One region of the Phyllobacterium sp. UNC302MFCol5.2 genome, then DNA from elsewhere that is predicted to be linked to it. Evidence: predicted binding sites of a transcription regulator. Region 1 holds the regulator's gene; each other region holds the start of a gene.
What was found. The regulator LexA, encoded in region 1, represses DNA repair genes until DNA is damaged. The targets are predictions, from matches to a motif close to TGTTCNNNNTGTGTTCNG.

Region 2: a site for LexA is predicted at 2,123-2,140, ahead of BR48_RS0118965 (putative DNA modification/repair radical SAM protein). Genes of this name have one in related genera too.
Region 3: a site for LexA is predicted at 2,163-2,180, ahead of BR48_RS0103965 (PA0069 family radical SAM protein). Genes of this name have one in related genera too.
Region 4: a site for LexA is predicted at 1,310-1,327, ahead of BR48_RS0114005 (UvrD-helicase domain-containing protein). Genes of this name have one in related genera too.

The regions. Positions count from the first base shown of each region.
Region 1 is NZ_JMLL01000013.1:306,142-310,321, reverse strand. It holds gene BR48_RS24920 (hypothetical protein) at 1-1,297, shown strand, start outside; gene lexA (transcriptional repressor LexA) at 1,463-2,182, shown strand; gene BR48_RS24915 (ComEC/Rec2 family competence protein) at 2,176-4,180, opposite strand, start outside.
Region 2 is NZ_JMLL01000014.1:163,298-167,477, reverse strand. It holds gene BR48_RS0118970 (UdgX family uracil-DNA binding protein) at 1-888, opposite strand, end outside; gene BR48_RS0118965 (putative DNA modification/repair radical SAM protein) at 888-2,120, opposite strand; gene BR48_RS26790 (hypothetical protein) at 2,478-2,609, shown strand; gene BR48_RS25000 (ATP-binding protein) at 2,626-4,180, opposite strand, start outside.
Region 3 is NZ_JMLL01000010.1:417,093-421,272, reverse strand. It holds gene BR48_RS0103975 (F0F1 ATP synthase subunit B) at 1-16, shown strand, start outside; gene BR48_RS0103970 (ribonuclease HII) at 158-817, opposite strand; gene BR48_RS0103965 (PA0069 family radical SAM protein) at 934-2,085, opposite strand; gene BR48_RS0103960 (glycosyltransferase) at 2,259-2,768, shown strand; gene moaB (molybdenum cofactor biosynthesis protein B) at 2,789-3,340, opposite strand; gene BR48_RS0103950 (4-(cytidine 5'-diphospho)-2-C-methyl-D-erythritol kinase) at 3,343-4,180, opposite strand, start outside.
Region 4 is NZ_JMLL01000011.1:551,637-555,816, forward strand. It holds gene BR48_RS0114000 (glucose/quinate/shikimate family membrane-bound PQQ-dependent dehydrogenase) at 1-1,121, opposite strand, end outside; gene BR48_RS0114005 (UvrD-helicase domain-containing protein) at 1,372-3,813, shown strand; gene BR48_RS0114010 (N-acetylmuramoyl-L-alanine amidase) at 3,823-4,180, opposite strand, start outside.

The sequences.
Region 1 (4,180 bases):
GCTCGATGCCGGCGCTCGTCTCGAATATGCACCCGATGCCGAACATACCTATTACGGCTTCGGACAAGGAACTTTGTCGCGATCCGGCGACATCGAGCGCGGCGACCGTCTTGGCGTCGGCGCCGAATATCAGCTCACCGAAAAGATCGGGCTAAACGGCGAAGTATCCTATGGCGCGACCGGGCTCGGCGCCCTCGCCGCCGTCACCTATGAGCCGACAGCGGAGGATAGTTACTATCTCGGCTACCGCCTCGACCCCGATCGCGCTTTCGACCTTGACCGAACCTACGATCTCGACGGGACTGATTACGGCGCGATCGTCATCGGCGCGCGCCGCAAGCTTGACGACTATTGGTCGACCTATGCTGAGAACAATTACGACCTGTTCGGGAGGCGCAATTCGCTCGCTCAAACCTACGGTGTCGTCTACACGCCCGATACCAGATGGACGGTCGATGGCGGGCTGGAGATCGGCACAGTCGAAGACGATACGATCGATCCCTCGACAAATCTCGAACGCTCCGATTTCGACCGCAAGGCGATCTCCCTGTCGGTCGGCTACAAGGATGAGGATCGCATTGCCGCGCGCATTCGCGGTGAGACGCGTTTTGAAGATTCCGACGATGATACCCGCGATCTCAACACCTACCTCTTCGCAACCGGATTCAGCTGGAAAACGAACGACAACTGGCGGCTGCTCGCCAATATCGATTCAGTACTCTCGGACTCGAACGGTGATGGTTCGTTCAGGGATGGCGACTATGTCGAAGCCTCGCTCGGCTATGCCTACCGTCCAATCACGAATGACCGGCTGAACGCCCTTTTCAAATACACCTGGCTTTACGATCTTCCGGGCGAGGATCAGGTCAGCGCGGTGACTGGCGACGAATACGGGCCGGCACAGCGCAGCAACATTCTTTCCGCCGATTTGACCTACGATCTCGTTCCCTGGCTGTCCGTCGGCGCGAAATATGGCTTCCGCTACGGCGAAGTGCGCGAGCGGCTTCAGGACGATCTCGACGCATTCTCCGATTGGCAGACTTCCTCGGCGCATCTTGGCATTGTTCGAACCGATTTTCATATCGTCAAGAAATGGGACGCCTTGCTGGAAGGGCGGGTTATGTACATGGCCGAGGCGGATACGACAGATCTTGGCGTGCTCACCGCCGTTTATCGCCACGTCGGTGACAACTTCAAGGTCGGCGTCGGCTATAATTTCGGGAATTTCTCCGACGATCTGCGCGACCTGACGCTCAACGACCGCGGTGTGTTCTTCAACGTCGTCGGCAAGTACTGACGCATCGGCGTTGTTCATCGCGCAGGTGCCGGCAACGGGCCAGATGCGCTATTTGGATATCGGCGCACTCTTTCTACACGACATATTAATACTTGTGGAACACAACTGGAACAGATAGTGTTTGTTCTGGTTTTGTTTTTCCGATTCCGTTTCGAAGGATCGCCGATGCTCACGCGTAAACAACACGAACTTCTGCTCTTTATCCATGAGCGTCTTAAGGAAACCGGCATCCCTCCATCCTTCGACGAGATGAAGGATGCATTGGACCTTGCGTCCAAATCAGGGATACATCGGCTGATAACAGCGCTCGAGGAACGAGGTTTCATTCGACGGCTTGCTAACCGTGCGCGGGCGCTGGAAGTCCTGCGCCTGCCGGATTCAATTGCGCCTGGTCTCAATGCGCAAAAGAAATTTTCGCCAAGCGTGATCGAGGGCAGCCTCGGCCGCAATGTCGCCCCCCCCCGCCCGCAGCCACGCGCTTCGGATGATGAGGGTGCGCCGACGATCGTCAACATACCCGTCATGGGCCGGATCGCGGCCGGTGTGCCAATATCGGCCATCCAGAATCAGACGCATATGATCGGCCTGCCGCCGGACATGATCGGCAGCGGGGAGCATTATGCGCTGGAGGTCAAGGGCGATTCAATGATCGAGGCGGGCATCTTCGACGGCGATACGGTCGTCATCCGGCGCGGCGACACCGCCAATCCCGGTGAAATCGTGGTTGCGCTTGTCGATGACGAAGAGGCAACCTTGAAGCGCTTTCGGCGCAAAGGGGCATCGATTGCTCTCGAAGCCGCCAATCCGGCCTATGAGACGCGCATATTCGGGCCGGATCGGGTGCGCGTGCAGGGCAAGCTGGTCGGTTTGATCCGCCGTTACTGACGTGTCGGGTTTTCCTGATCGTCTGCCGGTGGCTTGGTCTTTGCGGCACGCCGTTGCGGTTTTTGCTCCGCAAGATTGCGGGCGGTGCGGGAAAAAGCCCGATAGGCGTTCCATGGGCGCTGAGGGGAGCCCACGGCGTAGATAATGTTTGCAGACTGGAGGCGTGCCTGCAGTTGTTCTACAGCAAATGCAGCCGCATCAAGGCCGGACGGTGGATCGACCTTGTTGTCGCCGAACCTGATTTCTGCGGAACCGCGTAGCGCCAGGTCCTGCGCCGTAATTACAAGAACGTCCCCCGGCTCGCAGGTTGCTGTGGGACCGGTAAAGGCAAGGACGACGATATCGCCCTCGGCACAAGCCGTTGATTTTTTGGTCGGATCGTCCGTATAGGCGACGATCAGGCCGCCGGCTTCCCTCGCCAGGCACACGCCGTCGGCGCACTCAAATTGTCCATCGGCCGGCGATGAGCCATTCTTTGCCGGCGTTAGCACTTGAATTGCGCCGTACCCCTGCTGCCAGTTATCGAGGGTGAACCGGCTTGCTGTTGCGCGGTTCACCGCCAGCGCGTCATCAGGTGCACTCAAGGCAACGAGTTTGCCTTCTTCGGCAATCACTATATCCGGCGGACGTGCAGAGCGGAGCGGCACTATGGCCAATGCCATTACTGCAAATCCAACGAGCCGCAGCCGCGTTGTCAGCAACATGAGCAGGACCAGCCCCGCGGTCATCAAAAGCAGGCTCGTTTGCGGCATTGATCCGAAATTGCCGCTTGGCGAATGCGCGCTGACCATCTTCGCGATCGCAATGACCCATTCGATGCCGCGTTCCATGACAGCAAACGGCAGCCAATCGAGATCAAATGGCATCGCAAGAACAGCAAGCACCGCAAACGGCATCACAAAGATCGAGACAACGGGCAGCGCCAGCGCGTTGCCCACAAGCCCAAGCGGCGCTGTGTTGTTGAAATGGTATGCGGCGAAGATCGAGCTCGCCGTCCCGGCAACCAACGAAGTCATGGCGATAGCGCCGACATGGCTTGCCGCCATCATCGACAAACGCAGAAGCAATCCCTCGCCTTTCGTTCGGTTTGACCTGTTCTTTCGGCGCGATCTCCAGCCGTAATATGCAATGAGCGCGCCTGTCGCCGAATATGACATCTGGAAACTCGGTCCGAGAATTTCATGCGGAAGCAGCGCTATCGCGATCAAAGCGCCGATGGCGAGATTGCGCATGGAGATTGCCGCGCGATCGGCCATCATGGCAATGAGCATCACCGCCAGCATCACGAAACTGCGCTGTGCCGCTACGTCGGCGCCGGAGAGCAGGAGATAGAAACCGGAACCGGCAAGGGCGACGAATGCCGCCAGTTTTTTCATTGGATAGCGGGCTGCAAAGCCGGGAAAGAGGGCCATGCTGGCGCGAAGCGAGCCGACGATGATGCCGGCCACCAGCGCCATGTGAAATCCGGAAATTGAAAGAATGTGCGAAAGCCCGCTCAGTCGCATTGCGTCATTCGTCGCCTCGCTGATGCCGTCGCGCTGGCCGGTAATCAGCGAAGCCGCAATATCGCCGGGTTCCCCCTTGATGCGGGAAAGCACACGCTGCGTAAGTTGCTGGCGGATATTGGCGACCGTCTGCCAGGCTTGAGACGCAATCGCCTCATCGACCGGCGTTGCGGCCAGTTGAGGTTTGCCAAGGAAAAACCCATTTGCGCCTACGCCCTTATAGTAATTATTGAACGCAAAATCGTAATTGCCGGGCCGTACCGGACCTCGCTGCGGACGCAGGTGAACGAGGCCCTGCAGTCCCGCGCCAATTTTCATTCCTGCCGGCACGGATCGCGCCGACACGACAACCCGTTGCGGCGAATAGCGGAGCGTCGGCCGCTCGGTTGCAACAATATCGAGGGTGACGCGCCACCCGCCTCTTGCATCTCTGGCCATGGCCACAACGCGTCCGGTCAAACGGGTGGTAATGTCCGACCCCAGCATCCTCGTA
Region 2 (4,180 bases), on a different contig from region 1:
AAGGTCCTCGAGCGAGCCCGGGACAGGGGTTTCGTGGTCCCCGGAAATTCGAAGCGTCGTCGCTTCCTGCAAGCGATCGTGGAAAAGCGGTGGCATCGTGGGCTGCCGCTGCCGCATTTCCATTACGCTTCGTTCGGCGTTCCCCACGAGCTCAGGTATCAAAACTGCCTCGGGAAGGTTCTTCCAGTACTTTTTCGGCATTTCCGCCCGCATTGCCTTTAGCTTCAATCGTGCCGGATTGAAGATGCTCGCGTAATAGGTGCGCCAGAGATCGTCAGTTGTATCGGAGGCAGTCGACTTTTCCGCAGGCTCCCGCGACGTGACAAGATTTTGGCCATCCCACATCATCGACCCCCGGGGAGTGGCGATGATCCAATCCATATCCGTGAAACGCCGCTGGAAAAACGGCGCCACACGCTCCACGATAAAGTGGTCGGGTTCGAACCACGCCACGAACTGTCTTCGTGCGCGGGCCTCCTGGTGGACGACCTCCTTGAAGCGCACAAACGCCTTCATCTTGTGACTGTCACGCCGCACCGATTTTTCCAGTTTCAGCACTGCCGCCACGTCCTCGTCAGAAGCCACGTTCAACAGGCTCTTGTCACTCTGCATCCGGGACAGGATACGGTACAACAAGCCAAACCGTGCGGGGCTGCTGTGGCAGATAACTGTTTCGGCGAGGTCGATGAATCTTTCAGTTGCAGTGACGGCATGGGACCCGTTCGCCGCTTCGCTCGCGTCGGGGATCGAAAGGCCGAGCATGTCTGATGCCCCTGCGGCATCGCTCCACATGACGTCGTTGGGTTCAATGCCGTGCGACAGCAGGCGCCGCGCGGCATCGCGCCATTCGATGAAATCTCCCCTGCCCTCCAGAATGACGCTTCGCATCAGAGCAATGCGAGTTGTTCGGGTTTTCTTTGAAACATGTGGTTGAGGTCGGCACTGTCTATCAGCCGGTGCGGCGACCAGCCGTCAGCGACAATGAACGCCTTGACCTTTTTCAACGACACGCCAAGCCTTTGCAGATCTTCGAGGCGTAGGCGGCGGTGCCGCCGCCCCGAAAGGATCGCCTTGACCGTCTTCGTTCCAAGCCCGGGAATGCGCAGCAGGATTTCGCGCGCCGACCGGTTGATATCCACGGGAAATCGCTCACGATGCGCCAGAGCCCAGGCGAGCTTTGGGTCCATGTCCAGATCCAGCATTCCGTCCGGCCGCGCCGATGTGATTTCCTCAATGTCGAAACCATAGAATCGATACAGCCAATCTGCCTGATAGAGCCTGTGCTCGCGTTCGAGCGGCGGCCGGATCAGCGGAAGGTTCTTCGACGCGTCCGGTATGGGACTGAACGCGGAATAATATACCCGGCGCAGCTGGTATCCACCGTAAAGGCGCGAGCTGGCGCGCAGGATCGTCGCATCGCTAGCCCCATCTGCGCCCACGATCATCTGCGTGCTCTGCCCTGCAGGAACGAAACGCTTCCGCCGCTTTGTCTGCAGCGTCGGCTCGTTTGCCGCCTCGATTTTCAGCCGCAGATCGGCCATTGATTTTCGTATTTCAACCGGCCGCTTGTCCGGTGCAAAACGGGCAATGCCCGAATCCGTAGGCAACTCGATGTTGATCGAAAGGCGATCGGCATAAAGCCCGGCCTCCTCGATCAAATGTGGCGAAGCGTCGGGTATCGTCTTCAAATGAATATAGCCGCGAAAGCCGTGGGTCGTGCGCAGTTCCCGGGCAACGCGGACCAGTTGTTCCATCGTGTTGTCCGATGAGCGGATGATGCCCGATGAAAGGAACAGGCCCTCGATATAGTTGCGCCGATAGAATTCGAGCGTGAGCCAGACCACTTCCTCCACGGTAAAGCGCGCCCGCTCAACATTGCTCGAAGATCGGTTGATGCAGTAGGCGCAATCGAAGATACAGAAGTTCGTGAGAAGAATTTTGAGGAGCGAGATACAGCGCCCATCCGGTGCGTAAGCGTGGCATATGCCTGCGCCCTCGGTCGATCCCAATCCGCCCGACCTGGACGAGTCGCGCTTCACCGTTCCGCTGGAGGCACATGAAGCGTCGTACTTTGCCGCATCCGACAAGATGGCCAACCGCTGTTTTAAGCTCTTCTTCATAATGTTCATGATATGTTCTTGCTGGAGTTACGTCAAGACTGAGCTTTCTCGGAAAGGGACCGCGCCAATCGGAAGCCATCAACCCGAAAAAATGTGCGACCATGAAATGGCAGTGCTTCCCGGCCGATCCTGCCTTGTTTATCGAGCCAACTTGAATTTTGCACCCGCGGTCTTTGTGGATCAGGCCAAGTGCCGGCGCGCTTTGCTTCAGCCTTGTCGATTTTATGTTGCACTTGGAACTTAGCGTTTGACGCGGCCTGCCAATGGTTCTCTAACTGGTGCAGCGCTGGGTCTTCTGACGGCATGCCAGCGCTTGCGAGCGTTCAATGCTCCCGCCATGACGAGCAGGAGAGCGATATGGCCAAAGGTCAACAACGTAGCAACAAGGAAGTTCGAAAACCCAAACAGGCGAAGGCCCAGGAAGTGAAAGCGGCGCCTGCAGCCTTTAGCACGACGGCGAAGCGCCTGGAGAATCCGAAAGGACGCTGACAACAGGCGAGTTCTACTATCCCCTCTCGCGGCGCAGCGCGAGAATATGCCGGATCTTGCGGGCGAGTGCCTCACGCTGATAGGGCTTGGAGAGAAGTTCCACGCCGGAGTCGAGCCGCCCGCCATGGACGATGGCATTTTCCGTATAGCCAGACGTGAAGAGCACGGCGATCTGCGGCAGACGCTGGCGGGCCTGGCGCGCAAGCTCGGGGCTTCCCAGCGGTCCAGGCATAACGACATCGGTAAAGAGCACGTCGATCGGAACGCCGCTCTCGATGATCGATAGCGCGCTCGCCGCATCCTTGGCCTTGAGCACGCGATAACCGAGGTCGCCCAGCATTTCGACGACGGTCGCCCTCACCTCCTCGTCGTCCTCGGCGACGAGGATCGTCTCCGTGCCGCCGATCGTCGGGCCAAGATCGGTCTCGATCAGTTCGTCTTCGTTCTGCTGCGCGCGCGGCAGATAGAGTTTTACCGTCGTGCCCTGGCCAACTTCCGAATAGATCTTGACGTGACCGCCTGACTGCCTGACGAAACCATAGACCATGGAGAGGCCCAGCCCAGTGCCGCGACCGACCGATTTCGTCGAGAAGAACGGTTCGAACGCCTGGGCGAGGACGGCGGGCGTCATGCCCGTCCCCGTATCCGTAACCGCCAGCATCACGAATTGACCGGCTTCCGCCTCCGGATTGCGCCGCACATAGGCATCGTCGAGCGAAGCATTGCCGACCTCGATCGTCAGCTTGCCGCCATCGGGCATGGCATCCCTCGCATTGATAGCGAGATTGAGCAGCGCGTTCTCGATCTGCGCCGGGTCAACCAGCGTATTCCACAGCCCGCCGGAGCGAACGATCTCAATCTCGATCGATTCACCGATGGTCCGTCGCATCATGTCGCCCATACCGGCGATGAAACGGCCGATATTGACGACCTTGGGTTCGAGTGCCTGCCTGCGTCCAAACGCGAGAAGCTGGCTCGCCAGCTTCGATCCGCGGCTTACGCCCGCCAGGGCGTTTTCGATCCGCCGTTCGCCCCGCGCATTGCCGGCCATGTCCTTGGCAAGGAGTTGCAGATTGCCCGATATGATTTGCAGGAGATTGTTGAAGTCGTGGGCAACGCCGCCGGTAAGCTGGCCCAATGCTTCCATCTTTTGCGACTGGCGCAGTTGTTCTTCCGTTTTCGAGCGCTCGGCGATTTCGTCGAGAACCCGCTGTTCCAGAGTGGCGTTAAGCCGTTGCAGCGCCTCTTCCGCATTACGCCGGACGGTGAGTTCGCGATCGGCCGCCTGAAACAGCCTGGCGTTGTCGATGGCTGTCGCCGCCTGTCCAGCTACGCCGACGAGGAGCGTTTCATGATCAGGCTGGAACTTGCCAGGTTCGTTATGTCCGAAGAACAACCCGCCGAGTACCTCTCCGGTGCGCGAAGTCACGGGTACCGCGAGATAGCTTCGAACCGGCAGATGACCCTTTGGCATGCCCTTGTGAGGAGCATTTCGGCCATAGCGCGGATCTGCGATAATATCGTGCGAGAGGACGATGCCCTCGCCCTTGAATGTCGGCTCGAATACCGCC
Region 3 (4,180 bases), on a different contig from region 1:
GTCACGCCTCAACTAAGTTTGGCTGAATGCCTGTCGAGAAGCCGCCTCCGGGCGGCTTTTTTGTTTGCCGCTACCTGTGGAAGAGCGGTGGATGGTGCGCTGCGATGTGCCAAGCAATCCGGTCCCTTGGACGGACACTGTCCAAACAGGCAGCGCTCTAGACCTGCCGATCCTTGAGCGGCGAGAAACTGAAGCGGTGCAGTCCGACCACCGGGCCATGGGCTTCCATGGCATTGCGATGATATTCGGTGGCATAGCCGACATGCGACTCGAGACCGTACAGCGGCAGATACTTGCCCGTCTGGGTCATCATGCGGTCGCGCGTCACCTTGGCAAGGATCGATGCTGCAGCGATCGACACCGATCGCTGGTCGCCCCGGATCAGGGCCGTTGCAGGGCAGGGCAAGCCGGGCGCCACGTCGCGTCCGTCGATCAGTGCGTGGCCGGGCTGAATGGCGAGCCCGCAAACCGCCCTGCGCATCGCTTCGAGCGCGGCTTTCAGAATATCTGTGGCGTCGATTGCCGGCGCCGAAACGCTGGCCACCGCGCAGGAGAGCGCCGTGGCCGTAATGATATCGAAAAGTTCCTCGCGTCGCTGCGCTGTCAGGCGCTTCGAATCGTCGAGCCCATCGGGAATTTTCTTCGGATTGAGGATCACCGCGGCGGCGACCACCGGGCCGGCCAGCGGACCGCGCCCGGCCTCATCGATGCCGACGATATATTCGACGCCGCTGCGCATGAGCTTACGCTCGCTGGTAAAGTCCGGTTTTACGGGCTCCAGGGGAAGAAGCAGAGAATCAGAACGCGATCGAGCCATGTTGCGACGAAACTCGCATTCGTTCTGATTCTCTGCAAGTCCTCAGGTAGCGATGGGGTAGGCTACCCAAGGTCACATCAGGCCGGGATGGGGGCGCGGCCTGACGGAAACCCCTGTTAAAACAAGGAAAGTTGCTCGCTTCCCGGAGTTGGGGAAAAAAGATCGGTGCGCAAGCGCCGTTTGGCGAGATTCATCCCCAGCCGCTTGGCCGCGATCTCGAAGCGGCGGCCGATCTGCCAGGCATAAGGCCCGTCGCCGCGCATGCGCTTGCCCCATTCGGCATCGTAGTCCTTTCCATCGCGCATGGACCGTACCAGCGAAAGCACGTGGCGGTAGCGGTCTGGATAGTTGCGCAGCAGCCATTCCTTGAAGATCGGGCTGACTTCGAGCGGTAGCCTGAGCAGGACATAACCCGCCTCGAGCGCACCCACTGCCCTCGCGCTGTCGAGGACACGCTCGATCTCATGGTCGTTAAGGCCGGGGATGACCGGCGCAACCATGACCCCGACTGGAACGCCAGCATCGGCGAGGCTGCGCAGTGCCTGCAGGCGGCGCGTCGGCGTCGAGGCCCGGGGCTCCATGGTTCGCGCCAGCTTGCCGTCCAATGTCGTGACCGAAAGGCATACCTTTGCGAGACCCTTTTCCGCCATGCGTGCAAGGATGTCCTGGTCACGCATTACCAGCGCCGACTTCGTCACGATGCCGACCGGATGCTGGTGTGCCTCCAACACCTGGAGTATGTCGCGCATGATGCGCCACTTCTTCTCGATCGGCTGGTAGGGGTCGGTATTCGTACCGATGGCGATCGTCTTCGCCGTATAGCCCGGCTTCGAAAGTTCCTTGTCGAGCATCTTCGCTGCATCAGGTTTGGCGAAAAGTTTCGATTCGAAATCGAGCCCGGCTGAAAGCCCCATATAGCTATGGGTAGGCCGCGCAAAACAGTAAATGCAGCCATGTTCGCAGCCGCGATAGGGGTTGATCGAACGGTCAAAGCTGATGTCGGGCGATTCATTGCGCGTGATGATGACGCGCGGCTTCTCGATCTGAACCTCGGTCTTGAAGGGCGGCAGGTCCTCGATCGTCTCCCACCCATCGTCATAGACATGGCGGCTCTCGGCTTCAAAGCGTCCCGACGGATTCATGCCTGCGCCGCGGCCACGGCGGCGTTCCGAATCGATGCGCAGGCCCGCTTCGTCGATCACGGCATTGGCGTGTTGTGCACGGCCTTGCCCGAAGGCGGCTTTGTCCGCTTGCACCACAATGTTCATTTGCGTTCTCCTTGGACCGAAGCGATTCTCGATTCGCTCATCACAGCCGCAACATGAATCTATTCCTAGCAAAAACCTAGAACAAAGCAAGAACAATATTGACGCGATCCCACCCATCTGTGCGCCGAAAGGACAGATGGATATTCGGCCGATTATGCGATAGAGCGTTCGAAATGATCTCCGTTCTGATTGAAACGCAAAATTCGGATGAACCTCTGGCAAGAACGCTTGCCGGGCTGGTGGGTGGCGCCGTCGAGGGATTGCTCAGCGACGTCGTTGTGGTCGATGAGGGATCCGTCGATCAGACGCACCGGGTCGCTGACCAGGCGGGCTGCATCTTCTTGCAGGACCAGACGCTGCTTGATGGTTTTCGCCGGGCGAGAAGCGAGTGGTTTCTTTTTCTGGAGCCGGGCGCGCGCCTGCTCGACGGCTGGATCGAGCCCGTTGCCATGCATGTGGAGCGCATGCAGGGGCCGGCCTGCTTCACCCGTCCTCATGCGCATCGCAGGCCGTTCCTCAGCCGGGTGTTCAAGCCGGGAAATCCGCTCGCAGACGGATTGCTTATATCCAAGCGCCAGTCGATGGCGCTGTTCAACCCAGGCAAGAAATCAGTGGATATTGCGCGAGGCCTGGCAATGAAGCGGCTGCGCGCAGAAATTATTCCCGCCCCGTTGAAGCGCTAGAACTCCTATAGCAAGCTGCTTTAAGCTTTTCCGGTACGCTTCAGGTGCTCGTCGAGCCTTGGCATGATCTCGACGAAGTTGCACGGCATATGCCGGTAATCGAGTTGATGCTGCAGGATACCGTCCCACGCATCCTTGCAGGCGCCGGGCGAACCCGGCAGCACGAAGACGAAGGTGGCGTTGACGACGCCGCCGGTCGCACGCGACTGGACCGTCGAGGTGCCGATCTTGTCGTAGGAAATGCGATGAAAGACTTCGGAAAATCCGTCCATGCGCTTTTCAAAGATGGGTTCGAGCGCTTCGGGCGTTACATCGCGGCCGGTAAAGCCGGTGCCGCCGGTAGTGATGATGACATCGATACCCGGATCCATCGACCAGGACAGCACCTTCTCGCGGATTTTGTTGACGTCGTCGGTCACGATGGCGCGTTCCGCCAGCGTGTGGCCGGCGGCAAGCAGGCGTTCGGCCAATGTGCTCCCGGATTTGTCGTCCTCGAGCTTGCGCGTGTCTGAGACGGTCAGCACGGCGATCTTCACTGGAACGAAGGGTCTTGTTTCATCAATGCGCGCCACGGTCAGTTTCCCTCCATGGCACTATGCGTTGCAACGACGAACCAGCCAGGATGATCACGACGGAGTTTTGCCGCCGCCGCTTCGGCGTCGCTGTCGCTGTCGTAAATACCAAAGCAGGTTGCGCCTGAACCGGACATGCGCACCAGCCGCGGCGATGTCCGTTCGAGCGCAGCGATCGTATCGTCGATCCCGGGGGTCAGCGCTCGTGTCGCCTGGAACAGGTGATTGTGCGTTGCCTTGAGATAGTCGCAGACGTCATCGAGCGAGCGCATCGCGCGCAGAGCCGGCAAGGGCGGGTTGTCGCGCTTGTCGAGGGCGGCAAAAACCTGTGGTGTCGAGATCGAAGCGCCGCAATTGGCAAGCAGAAGCGGCAGTCGCGGAAATGTCGCCATCGGTTCGATCTCCTCGCCAACCCCGCGCGCAATCAGCGGCTGGCCGTAGAGGCACATCGGAATATCGGCGCCAAGCGGCAGACCGATTGCCGCTAAAGCGTCGATGCCGACATCAAGGGCCCACAGGCTGGAAAGGGCGGTAAGGGCTGCGGCGGCGTCGGTCGACCCACCGCCTATGCCCGATGCGACTGGAAGATGCTTTTCAAGATGGATGGCAACAGGTGTTGCCCGCGCTGGGAACACCGCGCGCAGCGCATCGCGCGCCTTGAGAACGAGGTTGGACGCATCACCGGGCAGGGCGTGACCGTAAGGACCTGATATGGCAAAGTCATCGAGCGCAGCACGCTTGACGCTTATCCTGTCGCCGAAGCCGGCAAAGACGACGAGACTGTCGATAAGGTGATAGCCATCGCTGCGCCTACCGGTCACGTGCAGCGCGAGATTGATC
Region 4 (4,180 bases), on a different contig from region 1:
TCCCAGTTCCAGATCAGGGCGCCGGTATTGATGTCGAAGGCGCGGATGACCCCGGATTGTTCGTGGACCGAGTAATTGTCATTGACGGCGCCGCCGACAATGATCTTGCCAGCCGCTATGACCGGCGGCGATGTCGAGTAGTAATAGCCGGCGGGATTGTAAGGCATGCCCTTTTCAAGATGGACTGTGCCTTTGTCGCCGAAGGATGGGCAGATTTGGCCATTGGCCGCATCGAGGGCAATCAGACGGGCGTCAGATGTCGGCAGATACACGCGCTCGGCGCAGGGTTGCCCCGCCGTCACATTCGGATCGGCATAATAGGAGACGCCGCGACACGTCTGATGCTGGCGATCCGGGTTGAGACCGACATTCGGATCGAACTTCCATTTCTCCTTGCCCGTCGCCGCATCGATAGCGATCGCCCAATTGTGCGGCGTGCACAGGTAGAGCGTATCGTGGACCTTGAGCGGCGTGACCTGATAGGTGGTTTCCCCAACGTCCTGCGGCAGCTTCACATCGCCGGTCTGATATTGCCAGGCGAGCTGCAGGTTGCCGACATTCTCGGTCGTGATTTGCTTCAGCGGCGAATAGCGCTGGCCGTAGGGCGTGCGGCCATATTGGTGCCATTCATTGTCCGGCACATTGCCGCCAAGGTCAGGCGTGGCAACGATGACTTCCTTGCTGAGTTCGCCCACGATCTCAAGCGGATCGCCTGTCATCGCGTAGCCAGCAACGCCGAGCCCGACGATTGCCGCAATGCCCAATGGCAGTGCCGGCAGAAAATCAGAGGGCGACCTCCCCTCCTCCTCGTTGAGCTCACGCCGGATCCATGGGGTCAGCAACCAGAGCGCGAAAAGCATGATCACGCCGCCGCGCGGCGCGAGCTGCCACCAGTCGAACCCGATCTCCCAGATCGCCCAGGCCAATGTGCCTATGACCAGAACGGCGTAGATGATGAGGGCGGAACTGCGCTTGCGAAAAAGCTGGATCGACGTGGCAAGGAAGAGGATGCCAGCGATGAGATAGTACCAGCTGCCGCCGAGAATAATGAGCCAGATCCCGCCGACGCCAAGCACCGCTGCAAAGATGAAGAAGATGAGCGCCGTCAGAGTGATTGCCATGGTGGGGGTCCTTTCCAGGCTCAATCAGGTTCGGTTCGGTGGCCTTGGCATGCGGCTGCGAATGCGCCGGCGGCTGCCAGAGTCGGCTCTGGTCAAAATGGGTAAGCCTTTAAATTGCTTGAAGCAATATCGACTAAGGAACAATGCAACCGGAGATATACACCGCTCAAGCCCTCTCAGCGCGCGCCCGTTCTCTTTTTGTATCGCTTTTATCTGGTTTTTCGATCCCGAATCATTACATTGGGTTCAAATGGCCGGATTGCCTGACGATATTCCATTCTTCGATGAACCTGAGGCGCCGCGGCGTCCATCGGGCATAGCTGCGCGCGCCATGCAGGCGCGCGGCGCACCGCCTTACCTCAATGGCCTCAATCCCGAGCAACGCCTCGCCGTGGAGACGACGGAGGGACCTGTCCTCGTCCTCGCCGGTGCCGGCACGGGCAAGACCCGGGTTCTGACCTCCCGCATCGCGCATATCCTCTCGCTCGGCAAAGCCTATCCGAGCCAGATACTCGCCGTGACCTTCACAAACAAGGCCGCGCGCGAGATGAAAGAGCGCATCGGGGTCCTTGTCGGCGGCGCCGTCGAAGGCATGCCCTGGCTTGGCACGTTTCACTCGATCGGTGTCAAGCTCCTGCGCCGGCACGCCGAACTTGTCGGGCTCAAATCCGATTTCACCATTCTCGATACAGACGATGTGATCCGCCTCATCAAGCAGATCATCCAGGCCGAGGGAATTGACGACAAGCGCTGGCCCGCCAAGCAATTCGCGCTGATGATCGACAGCTGGAAAAACAAGGGCCTCGGTCCGGCTGAGATACCGGAGGGCGATGCGCGGTCATTTGCCAACGGCAAGGGGCGCGAACTCTATACGGCCTATCAAAACCGCTTGAAGACGCTCAATGCCTGCGATTTCGGCGATCTTTTATGTCATCCGATCCGCATGTTCCGCGCCAATCCGGATGTCCTGAAGGAATATCACGCAAAGTTCCGCTACATTCTGGTCGACGAGTATCAGGACACCAACACCGCCCAATATATGTGGCTGCGCCTGATTTCGCAGGGGTCGAAGAATGTCTGCTGCGTCGGCGACGACGACCAGTCCATCTATGGGTGGCGCGGCGCGGAGGTGGACAATATCCTGCGCTTCGAGAAGGATTTCCCCGGCGCCAAGGTCATCCGCCTCGAGCGCAACTATCGCTCGACCGCACATATTCTCGGTGCTGCCTCCTACCTCATCTCGCACAATGAAGGCCGGCTCGGCAAAACGCTCTTCACCGATGCGGCAAACCCAGACGATGCCAAGGTGAATGTCCACGCCGCCTGGGATTCCGAAGAGGAAGCCCGTGCTGTCGGCGAAGAAATCGAGCAGGCGCAGCGTCGCGGGCACAATCTCAACGACATGGCGATCCTCGTGCGCGCCTCCCACCAGATGCGCGAATTCGAAGACCGCTTCGTCACGCTCGGACTGAACTACCGGGTTGTAGGCGGACCGCGTTTTTACGAACGCCTCGAGATACGCGATGCCCTCGCCTATCTGCGTGTCGTGGCGCAGACTTCCGACGATCTTGCCATGGAGCGCATCGTCAATACGCCGAAGCGCGGGCTTGGCGAGGCAGCGATCCGCCAATTGCATGATTATGCCCGCGCCCGCGACATCAGCATGTTCGATGCCGCCGTCGACCTTGTCGAAACCGAAGAGCTGAAGCCAAAGCCGCGTTCAGCGTTGCGCGAAGTCATCGAGAACTTCAAGCGCTGGCAGGCGCTCATCGACAATACGCCGCATACGGAACTCGCCGAGCAAATCCTCGACGAATCCGGTTATACCGCGATGTGGCAAGTGGATCGGTCGGCCGAAGCGCCTGGCCGGTTGGAAAACCTCAAGGAACTGATTCGCTCGATGGAGGAATACGAGTCGCTGCGCTCGTTCCTCGAACATGTCGCGCTGGTCATGGATGCCGAGCGGAACGAGAACCTTGACTCCGTCAACATCATGACGCTGCATTCAGCCAAGGGACTGGAGTTCGAGACGGTATTTCTCCCCGGTTGGGAGGAAGGTCTCTTTCCGAACCAGCGGGCGCTTGACGAAGGCGGAAGGTCCGGCCTCGAAGAGGAGCGCCGCCTCGCCTATGTCGGGCTGACCCGCGCCAAGAAGAACCTTCACATCTGGTTCGTCTCCAACCGGCGCATCCATGGTCTGTGGCAATCGACTATCCCCTCGCGCTTCCTCGAAGAACTGCCGGAAGCGCATGTGGACGTTGTCGCGGGTGGCGATTCCTATGGAGGCTATGGCGGACGCGGAGGTTATGGCCAGTCGCGTTTCGACCGCGCGGACCCGTTCGAGAACAGCTATTCGACCCCCGGCTGGCAGCGCGCGCAGCAGCATCGCTCTGATGCCACGCGCAATAATTGGGGCTCACGCTCAGGCGCGAAGGTGGAGCGGATCGGCTATGGCGAGACGGATTCCGGCTTCGGCGCCGGACGCGGCTCGGTCAAGGGCCGCACCATAGATGGGGAACTCGTGGCAAAATCCGTCAGCGAAACGCCCTCCAACTTCGACGTCGGCGACCGCGTCTTCCATATCAAATTCGGCAACGGCAACGTCTCCTCGATCGAAGGCAACAAGCTGACGATCGATTTCGACAAGGCCGGCCAGAAGCGCGTGCTCGACAGTTTCGTTCAGGCGATTTGATTGGCTGGATTAAACCAGCCAATCGCCGTGAACCCAGCCCGAAAAGTCGGCCTTTCCTGAAGCCTCGAGCACTGAAACGTAGCGCCATTTGCCGCTGGCTTCGTGCACCAAGACCTTCGTACCATCCGGCAGCATATTATGAACCAGAGGGAACGACGCCCCGGCACCGGAGCGGATGTTGAGCCCGCTCGGGCAATGCACGATCATGACCGCATCGCCATCTTCGGCCTCGCCTTTCACCTTGGCCTTGAACGTCGCCATGTCCCAGGCCGGGCCGGGATCGGACTTGCGGCCGGGCGCGATATCGTCGTGGCCGAGAATATCCTCGATGGCATATTCGGCGCAGATCGCCTGGACCGCCGCAATC